Regions from separate parts of the Oceanobacillus sp. HCA-5259 genome, predicted to be linked through region 2. Evidence: riboswitches for the same ligand, from Rfam matches in the RefSeq annotation. Region 2 holds a riboswitch; the other holds the start of a gene.
What was found. Region 2 has a riboswitch for lysine ahead of dapA (4-hydroxy-tetrahydrodipicolinate synthase). Riboswitches for the same ligand answer to the same signal wherever they lie in the genome.
Positions count from the first base shown of each region.

Region 1: another riboswitch for lysine. It lies ahead of WKU33_RS08060 (Na+/H+ antiporter NhaC family protein); the one in region 2 lies ahead of dapA (4-hydroxy-tetrahydrodipicolinate synthase).

Region 1 covers NZ_JBBKBV010000010.1:66,126-72,580, forward strand. Annotated here, with positions in the region: gene WKU33_RS08045 (M23 family metallopeptidase) at 1-298, shown strand, start outside; gene WKU33_RS08050 (methionine/alanine import family NSS transporter small subunit) at 338-445, opposite strand; gene WKU33_RS08055 (sodium-dependent transporter) at 445-1,989, opposite strand; gene WKU33_RS08060 (Na+/H+ antiporter NhaC family protein) at 2,227-3,780, opposite strand; lysine riboswitch at 3,918-4,093, opposite strand; gene yunB (sporulation protein YunB) at 4,136-4,915, opposite strand; gene WKU33_RS08070 (YunC family protein) at 4,974-5,282, opposite strand; gene WKU33_RS08075 (bifunctional metallophosphatase/5'-nucleotidase) at 5,351-6,455, opposite strand, start outside.
Region 2 covers NZ_JBBKBV010000004.1:10,068-16,522, reverse strand. Annotated here, with positions in the region: gene WKU33_RS03495 (SPFH domain-containing protein) at 1-584, shown strand, start outside; gene WKU33_RS03490 (PcsB-like coiled-coil domain-containing protein) at 648-1,901, opposite strand; gene dapA (4-hydroxy-tetrahydrodipicolinate synthase) at 2,286-3,176, opposite strand; lysine riboswitch at 3,271-3,452, opposite strand; gene rocF (arginase) at 3,720-4,622, opposite strand; gene WKU33_RS03475 (ornithine--oxo-acid transaminase) at 4,750-5,949, opposite strand; gene uraA (uracil permease) at 6,283-6,455, opposite strand, start outside.

The sequences.
Region 1 (6,455 bases), on a different contig from region 2:
AGAAATTATGGGTTGGAACCGATTTGGCGGCTGGCGGATAGGGATACGCGACATTTATAATATTTATCATTATTACGCTCATTTGAGTGGCTTTAACGATGCCATTGAAATCGGAACAGTCGTACAGCCGGGTGATGTTCTTGGCAGTGTCGGGTCAAGTGGATATGGCCCACCAGGTACGTCCGGTAAATTCCCGCCCCATTTGCATTACGGCATGTACAAAGACGACGGCTATAAAGAATGGTCCTTTGACCCTTATCCTTATTTAAGAAGATGGGAACAGATGGCGAAAAACTAAAGAGGTTGGAAGAGCGCTTGCTCTCCAACCTCTTTAGTTTTAATTCATTTTTCCTTTATCACGGAATGCGTGCCATATACTTGCCGCTAATCCTCCCCATAGAATAATAATTCCAATAATCATCACTATGATTGCTGAAGCACTCATTATCTTGCCTCCTCGTCGTCATAATAGTTCTCATCTTTGTTAATTTCAACGTTTGCCTTCCATTTCGTCAAGGAGAGTAGTATCCCAATTATCAGTGCTGCTGCAGCAACAACCCAGCCTCCAAAGAATATAAACGTATCCGTATACCCTTCATAGTTCCCGGTAGGATTATCAAATAATTTCAGCAGATTTTGCTTGAATAAACCAAACATCATATACCCCATCACAATTGGTGTAATAACTGCTAAACTAATCGTCCACCACGAACCGAGCTGAATGTCTGAAATGGGGTTTGCATGGTCTTTTAACGTTTTCAATTTCCGTAAAATCCATGCAATCAGAACAACTTCCACTAATCCAAGTAAAGCGACACCGAATTGGTTAATGAAGTAATCAACAACATCAAGGAAGAATAAACCGCCTTGAGAAGCATAGAGCAAGGAAACAATCGCTGCAACCCCTCCACCGAAGAGGACAGCTTTCTTACGGGATACATTGAATTTATCCACCATTCCTGCAACATAGGTTTCTGTAATGGATAAAAGTGAGGTTAAACCAGCCAATGTCAAAGATATAAAAAACAGGAGTCCAAATAGTTCATTCATGGCAGGAAACTCATTAATAATTGCTGGAAAAGCAACAAACGCAAGTCCAACTCCACCATCAACAACTTCATCAATGGACACCCCAGCCTGTGTTGCCATAAATCCAAGAATACCGAATACACCAATCCCGGCTAATAATTCAAATCCAGAGTTCCCAAATCCTACAATAAATGCATTGTTTGTAATGTCTGATTTTCTCGACAGATAGCTAGAATAAGTGATCATTATGGCAAATGCGATGGATAAACTGAAGAAAATTTGCCCGTATGCAGCAATCCAGACATCAGGGGATAAAATTTGACTAAAATCAGGTCTAAAAAAAGCATCCAATCCACTTAACGCTCCAGGCAATGTCACCGCACGTACTACAATGATGAGAAACACAACGACAAGTGCTGGAATAAAAATTCGATTGGCTAGTTCAATACCTTTACTAACACCGCGGTACAACACGAACAAGACAAGCGCCCAAACAATAAGCAGCGGGAATAGTACACCTGGAACCATACTTCCTATCTGACCTGGACTTTCAGCAAGCTTTAAATACTCACCGAATAAAAACCCTCCCGTATCATCCCCCCAAGCAAGAGATAATGAGAAATAGGAGTAAGAAATTGCCCATGCAATAATGACAGAGTAGTAAGTCGAAATGATAAATGCAACAAGCACGCCCCACCAACCGATAAATTCAGTTTTCTTATTCATTCTCCTGAACGTTAACGGTGCAGAACCCCGATAGCGGTGCCCCATTGTGAACTCCATAATGAGAATGGGAATCCCAGCTGTTAACAGCGCAAATAAATACGGGATGAAAAATGCACCACCACCGTTTTCATACGCTACTGCTGGAAACCGCCAAATATTCCCCAAACCAATCGCTGATCCAACTGCCGCTAAAATAAAACCAGCCCTTGTTCCCCACTCTGAACGCGCCTTCATTTTTGTACCCTCCTTTTTCACTACGATTATGAGTGCTAGTACATCATTTTTATAATATTCTTACATTTACATCCGTATTCCACCTCCATTCTTATAAAACATGATGTATTCTTATAGATATTGCGATACCTTCCTATTTAGACGTATTTTCAATTAAAAAAGCATATCCCTTTTCATATAGAAAAAGGATATGCTTTTTAACGGTCTGTAATACCCCACTGAATGAGTTTCACTTTATTAGGCTTCTCTCATTGTATTATTGCGGTGGATGATAAATCCGATAATTACAATCAATCCTAATGTAATGATTAGTGGCAGAACTATCATATCCAACACACCCATCAACAAGAATCCTAACGCCGACACACCAGCAGCAAGCAGTGCATATGGCAGCTGCGTTAAAACGTGATCAATATGATTTGCACCCGCTCCTGTTGCAGAAAGAATGGTCGTGTCAGATATCGGTGAACAATGGTCCCCAAACACGGACCCAGCTAGTACAGCTCCAAGTGTTGGAAGTAATAGTACAGGATCAATCACCATCACAACTTCAGCACCAATAGCAAGCATAATGGTAAATGTTCCCCAAGAAGTACCGGTTGCGAGTGCCATTAAACCGGAAATAATAAAGAACAACACAGGTAAGTACATCGAACTAACATTTGCTCCATGAAGCAACTCTGCTAAATATGTTCCCGTTTCAAGGGATGAAATAATCGATCCGATCATCCATGCGAGTATTAGTATATAAATCGCAGGCAACATCGATTTCATTCCTTGGACAAAAATATTCCCGATGTTTGCTTTTGGCGGATCATGCATCACATGTAGAATAAGTCCAAGCAAGACCGCAATTGCTCCCCCAATCAAGAGAGACAGATTCACGTCAGTATTAGCAAACATAGAAAGGATGGTTACCTTACCTTCTGTTGCGATTGCACCTGTAATTAGCATCATTGATACAGTCGCTACGACAAGCACAACAATGGGTAAAATCAAATGATAGACTTTTCCTTTTGGATGGGCCTCAACCGTATCACCTAAGTCACCAGGGACCTTACTATTAGTTGGATCGATCAATTCACCTGTTTTCATTGCGCGCTTCTCATGTACCCGCATCTTTCCGATATCCATTTTCAAATAAGAAACAAGGAACACAAGTAAGATTGCTGACAAGGCGTATAAATTCATTGGAATCATTTTAATGAAAGCTTCCATTGGCTGAATACCCGTGATACCATTTGCTACAAAAATGGAGCTTAACAATCCAATAATAAATGCACCCCAACTGGAGATTGGCGAAAGCACAGTCATTGGAGCAGCAGTAGAGTCAATCAAATAGGCCAATTTCGCACGGGATATGTTGTGCCGATCTGTTACCGGCCTGGCAATTTGTCCAACTGCTAAACTGGCAAAGTAATCATCGATAAAAATAATAACACCGAGAACTCCTGTCATTAACTTTGCACCTGTACGAGTCTTTACATGTTTTAACATCCATTCTCCAAACGCCCGACTACCACCGGATCCTTGAAGAAAGGCCGTCATAATTCCCAATAAGAGCAGGAATGCAAGTAAGAATAGATTATCAACGTTAAGGGAACCATCTACCACAAATATTTCATAGAATACGAGCCATACTTCCTGCAAGGAATCTAGTATGTTGAATTCATGTATGAAAAAAGCACCCAAAACAATTCCTGCCCCTAAAGAAAGCAGAATCCGTTTCGTGACAATGACGAGCACGAGCATTACAAGTGCAGGAATAAGGGAATAAAAAGTACCTACCATTTCGTCTTTCCTCCATTTTAAAAATTTCATAGCATAGAGTACAAGTTGAACGAATGGAAGGTACATATTCACATAAAAAAACAATGATAGAAAATAACCCATCATTGTTTCTTTAACAATATACGTTATCCTCCATTTCGATCAGTAGTTCTCCATGCAATGTATTAGCATGACAGTATGCCCCTTATTCAAAGACATACCAGCAAATAATAAGTTGACGCTTATTACGCTTCGGCAAACAATCCTTTCACTAACATTCAACGTTGTCATTCTCCTGTTGGCTACTCATATTACTCGCACCTCTACCTCACCGATCAAAAAGGCGACTATTCAATTCTGAACCTACTATACTAGATTATTCCGCATTCTGCAAGTCCCGGCCGATTTCATTCCTTGGGACGGCAATCGATGGACCGGAATTGCCTCCATAAAAATCAGGTACATCTCCAAGTATTGCACCCCCATCAATATAGATTTCTGCAGTTACTGTCGTCACTTCCGAAGTGAATGGAATAATGACTTGTACATCTGCTTCCACATCCAAATAAAAGGAAATCCATACCCCGTTAATACCGAACTCTGTCTGTTCCCTTGTAATATTGGTTCGCACTGTGCCAATCACTTCCAAATTAATCGGTACTTTCGGTCCGAGATTGGCTAAAACGGTGTTCCCTGTAACTTGCCCTAAAGGGATTTCTACTAGGGTAGGATCATCATTAATACGATCCGTTGCCCCTTCCTCATACGGGAAAGGCTCTTCATCATCATGGAAGATCGGATCTCCCCGATTTAAACGGTGAAAGTATTCCTCTACCCGATTGGTTGCATTCCGAGTTATTTCACTCATAGCTGCTGGATCCACGGAATAAGCGGCAACATTTCCATTATTATCATATGTAATATTCGCTATATCTGAAAAATTATAGTCCTCCGTGAAACTAACTGCACGATTAATCGCCCGGGTAGCGAATTCATTCGTCTTTTCCGTTGCAATCTCCATTAACGTTGGCTTAATTCCCTTATCGATAACCATAATGCTCACAAGAATCGATATCGTAAAGATAATGACTGTAAGTATCAATATGATTTGCGCTGGAGGTGAGCCAAATTTTCTAGGGATACGTCTCTTCCGCATGTAAAAACCCCCTCACATCATGCTTATGCAACGATGCAAGGGGTTAGACGTGCTAAACTTATGAAATAAGAAGAAGAGCCTCCCTTCCCGTCATTCCTTCTCTCCAGCCGTATTCTTTCGATGCATCCGTAATTTTCTCGAGTGGAGCAGCGAGTAATTGGTCAATCGTCCGCACGCCTATCGCTCTCCCTGCAATTACCTCCCTTTCCCGCAACTTCGGAATCTCATTGAAAATATCCACATCCAGTGCAGCACACATAATATAGCCGACTTCGTTTGAAACCGTGAGTAATGTCGTCTTTGGCAGTTCGACACTTACTGCTGTGAACTGCATCCCTTCAATTTCAATTGGATTAACAGTAATCATCTCCGGATGCCTCCTTTAGTTACATAATAAAGTATGCAAAAGCAGGCTCCTCTGTCACAATCGGCATCTTAAGGCTGCGGTGTTTTATTTCTTAACGTATCGAGTAATAAATCCCTTAAAAATTCAGGTAGGAAATATTGTTTCATTTCTGATTTGGCAATTTCAGGGAGAAGGCGACCGAAAGTAAATGTATCGGCAGTAGCAATGCGATATGTTTTCTGCTTTTCCACAGCTGAACCATCACAGAACGTTACCCCAGTCACTGCTTCCGTTCCGTTCGCCCGTAGTGTCGTAGATATGGATAACCCAGCAAAAAGCATTCTGCCAATGACTTTCCCGCGGAAACCGAATCCTTTCAATTGAATCTCCATGAAATCTTTCTTCAAGGAAGCACGGATCACTTCAATCAATTCATCTCCCCTCAAATGCACGACAACTGGGTTGATCGGATGCGGACAAATCCGGTGGATATCACCGTAAGTGACCATTCCTTTTGGCAAGCCGTCAAGCAGAAGTCCAGCATTCAACAAAGATGCATCAGCATCCGTCCATTTCCGTACTGTTTCCGTCAAATCTTGCATCATCGGCACATCGCTAAACCAGTCCGCTTGAAACCCTTCTTCTAGATAAACAACTTCTGTTCCCAATATTCCAGAAGCTTCTTTTTCCAATTCAGTAAGCAGCCCTCTCGTATCTTCATCTTCGGGATAGCTTGATACATCTGTTGTATAAGCCTCTTTATGGATGAGCTCCTTTTTATCATGATCATATGTTAAGATAACTTCGCCAACATACATACAATGCTTGCCAGCAGCAGTGAGAAGACTGTTGTTCACATATTCACCGGTCCGCAACAGATGGTGAGTATGCCCTCCAATAATAACGTCGATATCCGGGAATTTCCGCGCAATCGCTTCATCTTCACTAATTCCTAAATGGGATAGAAGAATGATAATATCCGCTTCTTTCTTTAAAGAGGCCAGCTGTTTTTCCAACTCTTCAAAGGGGGAAGTTAGGTACCAGCCGAGTAGCCCGTAAAAAGCATTGAACGGAGCAGTAAGCCCGATCATTCCGATCCGTACTCCCGATTCCGTCTGGATAATTCGAGTATCGTGCAGCCATGCAGGTGGATTATGTTCTTTATGCTTCAAGTTCGCACAGACAACTTCAAAT
Region 2 (6,455 bases):
AAAATGTAGCAGGTGTGAAAAAGAAATATCTCGTGGAAGATGTAAAAATCCGGATTACTACCGTGCTGGATCAACTCTTAATGAAATGGATTGCGCGTGAAGGGAAGGATATGTTTAATCTGCAAGCAAATTCATTTGAAATCTCACAGGGCATCCAGGAAGACCTTGATATGGAAATCTATGATTTAGGGCTTTCCATCACTGGATTTAATGTAAACAGCTTTAACTATCCAAAAGAAATTCAGGATATGATTACGAAAGCTGCTTCCCAGGGTATGGTTGGTGACGTTGCGAAATATCAACAACTTGAAATGACTGACGGTATAGCCTCAGGTAAGGTAAAAAGTGGCGGAACCGCATCCGACATGGCCGGGATGATGATGGGCATGAACGTTGCAAGTGAAATGATGAAAAACATGAAACAAATGAATCAACCGGACCAAAATCAACAACAGGAGCAACAAAATCAGCCAGCAGCGAATAACCAGTCAACTGGCAATTCAAGCAAGCCCAACTTCTGTCCAAATTGCGGGCAGAAAACAGATGGAGCAAACTTCTGCTCGAACTGTGGTCAAAAATTGTAATAGAAAAGGTCGGCACCAAGATGCCGACCTTTTCTTTGTTTTTTTATATAGGAGCACTTGTTATTACTGAATCGTTACTTTCACCGTGCGTACGCCCCAGCTTGTTGCTTGCTTTTGCGTTGGGACGAATACATCTATTTTATTTCCACGAATTGCGCTTCCTGTATCTCCTGCAATCGCATGGCCGTATCCTTCCACATGAACGATACTTCCAAGTGGAATGACACTTGGATCAACTGCGATTACCTTCGCATTTGGATTCGCCTTTAAATCGATTCCTGTACTTGTTACACCAGAACAGCCGTTACAGTCTGCTGTATAAGCGGTAGATGTAACTGTGAATGACTTATTATCAGATTCGCTTGGCTTTGGCGTTGGTTTCGATTCCGGTTTATTTACAGCCGGTTCTTCCTTTTTCACCTGAACCGGTTTGCTTTCTTTCTGTTCCTCTTTTTTCTCTACTGATTTCGTTTTAACCACTGCAGCTTGGGCTTGTTCTTCCTGTTTCGCTTTCTCAGCAGCTGCTAGTTTAATCTCTTCTTGGCGCTCACGTTCTGCCGCTTCTGCTGCAGCAATTTCTTTTTTCACTGTATCTTCCATTGTTTTTAAACGTGTATCTTCCCCTTCTAATTGCTCGACATAAGCAACTAGTTCCTGGCGCTTATCATTTAAAGACGCTTTAACCGTCTCTTGTTGCTGCTTTTCCTGTTCAATCTGTGCACGTTCTGCTTCTTGCGCTTCATGCATTTGGTCTAAATCATTCAGCTTTTCAAGTGTTGAGTGCTGATGCGCTTCGACAAGTTCCATATCAGCTTCAAGCTGTTCCATCAACATCGCATCCGAATCCATTACTTGATTGACTGCAGTTACGCGGCTAATGAAGTCTCCAAAGCTCTGGGAGTCAAAGATCACTTCAATATAATTAATTAGCCCGCCTGATTTCTGGTAGGATGATGCTCTTGTTTTCAACAAGTCAAAGCGTTCTTCAATACTTGCATTCAATCGATCGATTTCTGCTTGGAGGGTGTAAATCTCTTCTTTCGTAGTTTCAATCTCATATGTAATTTCCTCCACTTTTGCCTCTTTCTCTTGTAGAAGGTCATCTAACCGATTGACTTCCTCGTTCAATGCTTTCATATCGTCATAAAGTTCATTGATTTTCTGTTCCCCAGCTGATAAGTTGTTCTGGATTTCTTTTCTCTCTTGTTGGATCTCCTCTAAATCACCCTTGCCACTTGCATGGACTTGTAAATGAAAGGTGCCTTGGATAAATAATAGAGAAGCTATCAAGGTGACGATTGTTATCTTTTTCCTCAACCTTTTTCCCCCATTTCCATAGATTTCTAATTCGCAATCTATGGTTGCAGTATAACATCCAATCGTAACAAAAAGATTATGCTTAGATTACAATTAGATTTCAGGAGAAATTTACATTGAAACAAAGACGGAAACGCCCTTGCAGGTTAAGAACGCGATTCGTTACGCGGGAGCCTGGTACTGCGATTACTCGTCCCTCCGTAGAAGGTTTGCCACTAAGCTAGCACATCTAGTAGTCGCAGCAACGTACAAACTGTTACTCTCGGGCTAGTGCTAACAATTTCAGTTATCCTCAGCATCTTCATTTTACAAGGAACCTTAATAATTCCCTAAAGTTAAAAAGCTAAGGAAAAATAAATTCTCCTTAGCTTTAACATATTTCTATTAATTTTCTACAGTATTTGTTTGGAAGTTTGCTAGGGTTTGCGTGAGATTTGCTTTTTCTACATCTGATAATGGGATGAGTGGTAAGCGGACACTTCCAACGGGTACGTTGATTTCATTCAATGCTTCTTTTACTGGTGATGGGCTTGGAGCCTGGAATAAGGCTTTTACAACCGGCACGATGCGACGGTGGATTCCAGCAGCTTCTGTAACGTTACCATCAAGGAAGTTTTGGACCATCGCTCGCATATCTTTCCCAATCACATGAGCTGCGACCGATACAACGCCCGTTCCACCAATAGAAAGAATTGGTAACGTCATGCCGTCATCCCCGCTATATACACTGAAGTCATCTCCAGTTTCTTCAATGATCTGAGATACTGCATCAAGATCTCCGCTCGCTTCTTTTACAGAGACGATGTTATCAACTTGGGACAAGCGGATAATCGTTTCAGGAGTCATGTTGACAGAAGATCTTCCTGGAATATTGTAAAGCATGACTGGTAAAGATGTGGACGCTGCAATTTGGCTGAAATGTTGATATAATCCCTCTTGAGAAGGTTTATTATAATATGGTACGACAAGCATAATTCCATCAATGCCAATCGATTCAACTTCTCTTGTCAGTTCAATGGAGGCTCTCGTATTATTCGAGCCTGTTCCGGCAAGCACCGGTACTTTGCCATTTACTTCTTTCACTACATATTTAAATAGTTCAACCTTTTCTCTCGTCGTTAATGTCGGTGATTCACCGGTTGTCCCGGCCACAACTAAACCATCAGTTCCTGTATCGAGTAAATGTTCAATTAGCTTTGACGTTCTACCATAATCTACTTCTCCGTGTTTATCAAAAGGTGTCACCATTGCTGTTAGTAATCTACCAAAATACATTTATTTCACATCCCTTTCTTTTTTACCATCAATAAAAGCAAAAAAGCAATAACGGTTTGGGCCGCTATTGCTTTTCGAACGATGGATTGTTCTTTCGCTTGATAGCTCCCCATATAGTTGCCTATATGACAGATCTATACCTATTCGATATAGACCCAGCATCCGGAATTAATGAGCTTCCTTCTGCTTCGGCAATTCCCCCTTTCCATATGGTTCACTGGGTCTCATTCACCCTCCACATATGTACTAATGGTCACTGCAACCTCTATCCTTACTTTATCGTTTATAAAATAAGAGATATTTAATTGTTTTCACTACTATAACAAAGACTGTAAGAAATAACAAGTAACAGCAGCTCTTTACTGCTATATTTATGTTATTTGCACCCTAACCGTGCATCTTTTATACAGGAAAACATCATCTAGTCGTTTTTTCCTTACTGAGTATTAGTTGAATAAATTGGGCCGTTACTGGCTGTTGAATCTCTCACTTAGGATTTGCAATTATTCTGATGTTACAATGGGAATTTTATAACCAATTACTCTAGGATAGGATTCGTTCACCAAATAATGATCCAATTAAGTCAACTGCCAATGTCCCCGTTTTATTTCGCTCATCAAGAATTGGATTGACCTCTACAAATTCAGCGGATGTAATTTTACCAGTTTCCGCAAGCATCTCCATGGCAAGATGAGCTTCACGGAACGTTACCCCGCCTGGAACTGGAGTGCCGACACCCGGTGCGTCCAAGGGATCTATTGCATCGAGATCAAAGGAAAGATGCACCCCGTCTACCCCCTGCTCTTCAAAATATTGATTCGTATCTTCAATAATCTGAGGCATGCCGATTCGATCAATTTCATGCATCGTGTACACTTTGATTCCTTTTTCTTTAATAAAATCTTTTTCACCAGGATCTAGGTCACGCGCACCGATGATAATAATATTTTCTGGTTTTACTTTTGGAGAATATCCACCAATTTCAGTGAGACTTTCTTCGCCATAGCCTAACGATGCAGCAAGTGGCATACCATGGATATTTCCGGATGGAGACGTCTCAGGAGTATTCAGATCTCCGTGGGCGTCATACCATATAAGGCCAAGATTTTTATAAGATTTAGCTACCCCTGCTAATGTACCAATAGCCATACTATGGTCACCGCCTAAAATAAGCGGAAAAGAATCCTTTTGTATAACTTCTTCAATCTGGATCATTAACTGTTCACTTGCTTTATAGACCGCTTCCAAGTTTCTGATTCCAGTTTTCGGATCTGTCTTTAGTTTATCTCTACCAATCTGGATATCTCCTAAATCTTTAACGGTGTATCCCCTATTCTCAAGCCTTTCTATGATACCGGCATAGCGAATTGCACTGGGGCCCATATCGACTCCGCGCCGTAATTGACCAAGATCGATCGGCATTCCGATAATTGATATATTTCTCATGTGAAAAACCTCCAGTTGCCTTTTAAATATGTAACAAAAGCTCGTATATCTCTATATATATTTTCAAAATAGAACTGGAACATAACCAGTCACACATTCGTTATGTTCCAGCCTAGTGAAAATTTCTCTATTTACTTAATACGTTATGAATGCGTTCTAGTGCCCAATCTAGGTTTTCTTTGGTGATTATTAATGGCGGTGCGAAACGAATTGTATTCTCGTGGGTCTCTTTACAGAGAATTCCCTCTTCTTTTAGTGTCTCACAGAACCCCCGGACTGGGTGGTTAAACTCGACACCGATAAAGAGTCCTCGCGCCCGCACTTCCACTAAATCCGGATTATCGATTTTTCGTAATTCTTCAGCGAAATATTTACCGAGCCGAAGAGAGTTCGTTACAAGATCCTCTTCCTCGATGACATCAATCGAAGCAATAGAAACCGCACAAGCAAGTGGATTACCACCAAATGTGGAACCGTGGGATCCAGGCGTAAATACATCCATGATTTCTTTGTTCGCAGCAATCGCAGAGACTGGCATAACACCACCGCCAAGCGCTTTACCCATGACATAAATATCCGGTTCTACACCTTCCCATTCACAGGCAAACATCTTCCCTGTCCGGCCTAAACCAGTTTGTACTTCATCAGCTATAAACAATACATTATTCTCATCACAGATCTTACGGATTTCACGTAAATAACCTTCTGGAGGAATTATGATCCCTGCTTCCCCTTGGATTGGTTCAACAATAATCGCTGCCGTGTTTGGGGTAATTGCTTTGCGAATAGCTTCCACTTCACCAAAAGCAACCTTCATAATCCCTGGTACAAATGGTCCGAAGTTTTTTGTTGCTGTTTCATCATTAGACAAAGAAATGGAATTGATCGAACGGCCATGGAAGTTACCCCTTGCAGCAATAATTTCTGCCTGATTATCCTGCACACCTTTTACTTCATAGGCCCAGCGCCGTGCAGCTTTGATTGCTGTCTCGACGGCTTCCACCCCAGTATTCATCGGTAAAACTTTATCTTTGCCGGTTAATTTCGCAATTCTTTCCGTCAACCTACCAAGAATATCATTATGAAACGCTCTAGAAGTCAGTGTTACTCGATCTGCCTGATCTTTTAATGCTTGAATAATTTTTGGGTGGCGATGCCCTTGATTTAGAGCGGAATATGCACTCAACATATCTAAATACTCATTACCTTCCGGGTCTTTCACCCATACCCCTTCCGCTTCAGAAATCACAATTGGGAGTGGATGGTAATTATTTGCACCATACTGCTCCGTTTGTGAAATAATACCATCCGTTGTTTTTATCGTCATAACCCTTTTCCCCCTTATGTACTTTCATACTTCATTTAAAATATTGATTTGTTTGATTATAACATAGAACGAAACTTCAGTGGAATTTTACGACTAAAATCTACTATTACTGACATTGCGACAAGCGCCGCGTTTTCAGTCCTGCTCTATCCCACTGGGTATTAGTTGAATTAAAGTCAGGTGTTAACGACGATTACCTATCGCCTGAATTCGTTCGGTTCTCAGATACGTTAGGTCTAGGGGCGATTACACCGTAATAGATTGTCTAGCTTCAGCTTTTGATATAGAAAAAGAAGTCAGAACATAATTATTCTGACTTCCTAAAGTGAAACTTTATTCATTAGATAATTTTAATACATCGAGCAGTCTGAAAAAGATGCTGATGATAATCGCGACGATTGTTGCAAGGCCCATGCCTGTCAATGCAACCGAACCAATATTGATACTTGCACCACTGATCCCAATTCCAAGCACGACACACGTTAGAATGACATTTTGAGAATTAT